3 regions of the Bacillus sp. DJP31 genome follow, and region 2 is predicted to be linked to each of the others. Evidence: riboswitches for the same ligand, from Rfam matches in the RefSeq annotation. Region 2 holds a riboswitch; each other region holds the start of a gene.
What was found. A riboswitch is a leader RNA that binds a small molecule or an ion and turns the genes downstream of it on or off. The one in region 2 is predicted to bind cyclic di-GMP.

Region 1: linked by a shared signal. The riboswitch ahead of ACOI1C_RS09595 (diguanylate cyclase domain-containing protein) and the one ahead of ACOI1C_RS19435 (hypothetical protein) in region 2 are both predicted to bind cyclic di-GMP.
Region 3: linked by a shared signal. The riboswitch ahead of ACOI1C_RS21685 (hypothetical protein) and the one ahead of ACOI1C_RS19435 (hypothetical protein) in region 2 are both predicted to bind cyclic di-GMP.

What each region holds. Positions count from the first base shown of each region.
Region 1 covers NZ_JBMERO010000008.1:67,842-70,049, reverse strand. Annotated here, with positions in the region: gene ACOI1C_RS09600 (HAD-IA family hydrolase) at 1-492, shown strand, start outside; cyclic di-GMP riboswitch class I at 874-956, shown strand; gene ACOI1C_RS09595 (diguanylate cyclase domain-containing protein) at 1,015-2,208, shown strand, end outside.
Region 2 covers NZ_JBMERO010000031.1:10,229-12,436, forward strand. Annotated here, with positions in the region: gene ACOI1C_RS19430 (DUF2269 family protein) at 1-163, opposite strand, end outside; gene ACOI1C_RS19435 (hypothetical protein) at 246-956, opposite strand; cyclic di-GMP riboswitch class I at 1,031-1,117, opposite strand; gene ACOI1C_RS19440 (DUF6978 family protein) at 1,292-2,208, shown strand, end outside.
Region 3 covers NZ_JBMERO010000051.1:2,407-4,614, reverse strand. Annotated here, with positions in the region: gene ACOI1C_RS21690 (PDZ domain-containing protein) at 1-673, shown strand, start outside; cyclic di-GMP riboswitch class I at 825-920, shown strand; gene ACOI1C_RS21685 (hypothetical protein) at 1,041-1,244, shown strand; gene ACOI1C_RS21680 (diguanylate cyclase domain-containing protein) at 1,248-2,208, shown strand, end outside.

The sequences.
Region 1 (2,208 bases), on a different contig from region 2:
GTTCTCGGTGAAGACGTTTCATCTAAAGAGATATTTAGCATGCTTAAACTATCATTTACATACGCGATTCAGCATTTTCAACTTTCCCAAGAGCAGGAACAAGAAATTAGAGATAAAAGTGATGAAATTAGACCAGTTACCCTACTACCCTTTCCATTTGTTGAGGGTGTCTTAAAAGCTAGTGATACAAACGTTATTATGACTCATAAGAAACGTAAGGAAGTAGAGGAAATACTAACTATTCATGGGTTTGATCATCATTTTGCTGAAATAGTAGCTGGAGACGATGGGTACCCTAGAAAGCCAGATGCCACATCCTATCGTTATTTACATGATAAATACAATCTCGATCTGGCTATCGGAGATCGAGAGCTAGACATTATTCCTGCAAAGGAAATAGGAATGAAAACATGTTTGTTTCAAAATAAGTCGGCTAAAGCAGATTTCTATTTGGATGATTATAAAGCTTTTTTTAGTGTAGTTGTTTTTTAAAAATGTACTCCTCATATATTTCCATTAGCATCTAAAAAACTAATGGAAACTTGTAAGGGGTGAACTAATTGGATAAACGTACAAAAAAGAATGATCCACAGCAAAAAAAAGATTTGACTCTAGTACTGTTAATTCTGAATTCTCTCATGAATTAGTTGTGCCAACACAAATATGATTCACAAAGACAAAGCAAAGAAAGAAAAAAAGGCGAAAAACAACGGTGAATACAAAGGATAAGTAAAAGATATATAGACAAGTGTCAAATTCAATTTGGCACTTGCATATATTAGCTATAAGGAATATAATATTTACAAAAAGTAGGTCTATTGTCATTAATTAGAATTTGAGAAATACTAGATTAGTAGGTCTAAAAAATCATATACAATGAAAAGGCAAAGCTATGGAAACATAGTGACGCAAAGCTATAGGGACTAAGGTTATTACTAAGTTAGCCAGCTACCGTTTCAAGAGACATCTTGGAAAACGGGATGTTTTTTTATTGTGAATTTCGAGGGGATATAAGTGAATAGTCCGTCAACTGTAAAAGGGTCAAATGAGGTTCTGTTACAAGCACAAAATATAGTGTTCGAGTTGATAATAAACAATGCTCCTAACAATATTATCTTTAGTAAAATTTCCGAGAGCTTGGACAAGCTATGTCCTGGTGTTCAAACAGTTGTTCATGAAGAAGACGAGCATTTAGGAATCATAGAAACCGAGTTAGGAAGTTGGTCCATACCGATACAATCTGCATCCGGTAAAATGATTGGTTACATCACTTTCTATCATGTACGAAAAGGATTCCCCGATCCATACGAATTTGAGTTCATAAAGGCTTTCGCTAATATAGCAAGTATGGCTGTTGAAAAAAGAAGATTGGAACAAAAATATTTAAAAAGTGAAGAGCTCAGTAGATTAGTTGCCAACAATATATCTGATCTTGTAAATGTCATTGATTTAAACGGGGAAATTGTCTATGCATCACCCTCTCATTTAACGATCCTAGGATTAGTAACAGAAGAGATAGTAGGGAAAGATGCTAGTAATTACTTACATCCAGAAGACCAAATCGGCATTTCGCAATATATGAGTGAAATTATTTTACATAAGACAGCAATGGTTACAGAATGCCGAATTAGAAAGTCAGATGGAGAATACATTGTTGTAGAATCAAGGGGTGTCCCTGTCTCAACTCAAGAAGGTACTATCGAGAAAATTGTCATTGTTTCTCGTGATATCACGTCAAGAAAGCATGCGGAAGAAACGATTCGTTTTATGGCCTATCATGACTCCTTAACAAGTCTTCCTAACCGAAGAAAATTCAAAGAGAAGTTAGAGAAAATGCTAGTATCTGCGAAGAAAAGAAATGATTCATTCTGCCTTTTATTTATTGATTTGGATAACTTTAAAACGATAAATGATACGTACGGTCATGAAGCAGGTGATCACGTTCTCATAAAAGTGGCAAACCGACTTAGGAAAGGGTTAACAGAGAATCAATTTATTTCTAGATGGGGTGGAGATGAATTCGCTATTTTAGTTAACTCCTGTGATCACTCAAAAGCATATAGATTAGCAGAGGAATTACTAAATGTCATGGATAAGCCTTTTGTGTTAGAATGTTGTGAGGTAAGGATTACTCCTTCGATTGGGGTTAGTACGTATCCAAGAGATGGGGAAGATTTGAAGTCTCTTATCGATAAAGCTGATAAAGCA
Region 2 (2,208 bases):
GTAACCCGTCTAACCTCACAGATAAGGCAGCCCAGTTCCGTAATCTTTCTGTCTTTGCAGAATGAAGCATTGAAATCATAGCCAGTAACGTAATTCCGACGGCAACAAACATAATAATTGTTCCTAAGATATGTAAAAATAAAACGATGTTATATATTATAATTCCTCACATCCCTTTGGACTATTTCTTCTAATTTATCATATTTATTGGGAGTAAAGTCCTGATTTTACCAAAAAGTAGTATCCTATCCTTTCACTCGATAATCCGGATTACCCTGCACCCAACCACCGTTTGTATTGACAGAAGAATCACCGTCTCCATCAACCCAAATAGTTGTCCCGTTAGGTAACGTCCGCCAATGTGGTTCTACATGATGTGAATTGGGATTATCAACATGATTTACATTTTCATTAGCAGGTGCTTCAACAGATGGTTGATGAGCTGCAACCTGATGGACATTACTTGATTCCGTGTTACCTTCTGCCATGTTATTTCCACTATCAGCACTTACTCCATCCGTACCATCTACTATATCTATTACTCCAAATGATAGTACGCCTACTGCCCCCGCCATTAAGAGACCCTTAGCTCCACTTTTCAGTCTTTCATTGTCCCCATCGATTACGCCGGTCACAACATTTGCACCGTTTTCAACAATATTAACAACCGTATGTCCTGCTGCTTTTGCCGTATCACCTACTGCTCTGCCAAGATCACCAAGACCTCTATCAAGCTTTTGTTCATCTTGTGTTACGATCGATGTCCCTATATCCCAAACGCCACTTGCTGCTTCACCTAATTTATCTCCGGCAAAATAGGAGGCATTTTTAACACCATCTCCAATTTCTTCAATAAATTTACTCCCTGTAACTTCACCCGTAAATTTAACGGCTCCTCCTACTACTTCCCCTGCAACAGCACCAACAAATGATCCTAACCCTTTTAAAAACCCCATGAAAACACCCCTTAAGTAAAATAAAAAAAGACTAATCCCAATAAAAAGAATTAGTCTTTCAAATGAAAGAATCCTTCGGTAATCCGGCCATCTTAGACGTATTTGCCCTTAGATCCGTGATTTTGCGTCCTCATATTTCTATGAGTTTGCCGTTATCGAGATATTTTACAAACTATATACCTATGACTATATTACCATATGTGGAAAAATATGAAAATACCTAAATAGTGTTACTCAGATTTATTGAATTAACTGGAAGAACATTCGACATGTCTCGACACCATTTTATTATTTATAACTGCCATAATCTATCTATGAATATAGGAGTGAAACAAATGTTGACTCAAGCTGAAGCAAATATGTTGATTTCTTCATTGAAACAACTGCTTACTGATATAAATATAATTAATTTTCCCGAACCAGGGGATAAATTGTTATTAAGTTGTAAGGATGGAAATAATAATACCTATATGATTGATGTAACTCGCGGTAGTATTAAACCCACAAAAAGTACTTTTCAAACCAGACATCGTAAGACTACAGTATTAGTAAGAGTAGATATTGATGGTCCACCACTTGATAACCCTGATGGGGAAGAAGTCCCTTGCCCCCACATCCATATATATCGTGAAGGATTTGAAGATAGGTGGGCTTTTCCTCTAGATGTAAAAATAAAAACAAATACAAAAGATTTGATACAAGTACTCATAGATTTCTTTACATACAATAATATTAGTAATAGACATGAGTTATCATTCAAGGAGGGGATTTATTTGATGGCGTCTAAAGATAATTTAAAAGAGTTATACATTGATTGGCTTAACTCTAAGATTTCATATAAAGATATTGAGTCTGGCACTATTGAAATTACTACTCCCTTCCTTGATCGACATAATGATCGACTACAAATCTATGCAGTTCCTATAGAAAACGGAGAGATAAAATTAACTGATGATGGATTTATTTTGTCAGATTTACAGTTGTCCGGATTTGAATTAGGGAGCTCTAAGAAACGGAAGCAATTATTCAACACCATTATTAATGGATATGGTGTATCATTTAATCCAGAACTCAACGAACTTCAAATCATAACTGACTTAAAAAACTTTCCTAGAAAGAAACATATGTTAATGCAGGCAATGATGACTGTTAACGACATGTTTATGACTTCAAAATCTACTGTATCTAGTCTGTTTGTAGAAGATGTTGGAAACTTCTTGGAAGCGAATGATATTAGATATAATGAAAATAT
Region 3 (2,208 bases), on a different contig from region 2:
TAAGCGAGGTAGATTTATAGGTTCTCATATTTCCAATCGTCTTTGGATGATACCTGTTTTCTTACTATTACCAGGAAATGCTGTTACTTCATTTTTTCCATGGTGGCCGCTTCTTTCGTTGGGTGAGCAGACATTTGCCTTATGTGTTGTGCCGTTTGGAATCGGCTTTTACCAACGAACAAGAGGAAGCCTACCAAGCGAAGCGGTTTCTTTTACAGGAAAGAGAGTCATTGCCTTAGGTTTATTTATCCTCCTGTTAGCTGTTGTCACCTTTTGGATTCCGATTATGGGGATCGCCACTGCACTACTAGCTATGATTGGCCGTGAATTGTTATCTATTCAACAGCGCGTTCAGGATGATGACCATCTATTTTTCTCAAGCCGTGACCTTGGACTTGTTATTCTTGGGGTCATTCCCAAATCACCTGCTGATAAAATGGCGCTTAAGGTCGGTGAACTCATTACTAAAGTTAATGGAATTAGCATTAAGAATGTAGAGGGATTCTACCAATCTCTCCAAAAAAATCGTGCTTTCGTCAAGCTAGAAGTTGTTGATCACAACAACGAACCGAGATTGGTGCAGCGTGCACTCTATGATGGCGAGCATCATGAGCTAGGATTGCTGTTTGTGCAGGATGAAAAAGTCGAGAATCAGAAGAATTTGGTTGGGTAATTCTAATATAGAGTTGGACCTAAGAATCTCAATTGTTCTTAGGTCTTTTTATTTCTATACTCTAGGTACATAGACTTAAATTGATAATTAACGTATAAAAAAAGACACTGGATGTAGTATAATCGAATTAGGATAAATGATACTCAAACTCAACTAAATACGGCAAACTACTTGAAAAAGTAGGACGCAAAACTATAGGGGCTTAGTCTACTCTGAAGTTAAGTAGACATGCTAGCCAGTTGCATCTAAAACTACTTTAGATTTCCTGCGCTCCTATGCTGGGGCGTTTTATTTTTGTATCGTTCAAATTACCTACTCGAGAGAGATAGAATAGTAGGTTTTCTTTTAATCTAAAGGGGGTAACATCATGGGGATTGTACAGAAACTCTTTAATCAAAAAATACACGAAGCCTCCTATGACATTTTTGATATGCTTAGTCGGTTTATCGGGGTCAATACTTTTTGTGTATCTAAAACGGATGCTTCATCAAGTCAGGTGTTTAGTGTATTTAATCGGGGAGAGATCCTGTTTGAACGTGGTGCTTTTTTAGATCTTGATGATGCTTTTTGAAACATTATTCTAAATGGTGGTCGGGTACCACTAATCATAAATAACACTTCAGAGCACCCCATTGCGTGTTCGCTGCTTCCTACGATTCAACTTGGTATAAAGAGTTTTCTTGGGGTGCCAATTGTATTGAAAAATGGTGATATATTTGGAAATTTATGTGCCTTTGATTCTCAACTATTTTCCTTCTCGGAACAACATATTAAACTTCTTGAGACAATGGCTACCTTCATGGCGTATATCATTGATTTAGAGAGTATCGCTATTCATGATCCTTTAACAGGTGTATACAACCGTACCTTCATTAAGGAATATTTTACGGAATTAGAGCATATTGAAGGCCAAAGATGTGCTGTATTATTCTTGGATTTGGATAATTTTAAGAGTGTCAATGATACCTATAAGCATGACGTAGGGGATTTGATACTGCAGGAAGTTGCAGGAAGAATGAAGTCCTGTATCAGAGAGAGTGATATGATTGCCAGACTAGGTGGAGATGAGTTTATTATCATCCTGCCTTCGATAAGTAAGGACCAATTAAGAGTATGCGTTGATCGAATTTCAGAAATTTTATCAGCTCCTTATTGCATTCAAAATCATGAAATTGCTTTGACAGCGAGTATTGGGATCAGTCTATATCCATTTGATGGACAAGATATTGATACTTTAATTAAGAAGGCAGATTTATCCATGTATCAGGCAAAGGAAAAAGGTAAGGCATGTATTGAATATTATGAAAAAATAATGGATATCCAGAAGCCCTTTACTAAAGAGGAGCTTAAGTCACAGTATCATTCACTTATTGATAACCACCGAGAGTTAGAGGAAGTCATTCGAAATCAATCCGGAATGATTTTTAAATATAAGAAGGAAAACGATCGTTTTATCCATACCTATTGTGATGGAGAAATGCTCTATAGAATGGGGCTTTCCCCAGGTTTAGCTGTTGGAAAAGAACTTCTGCAAT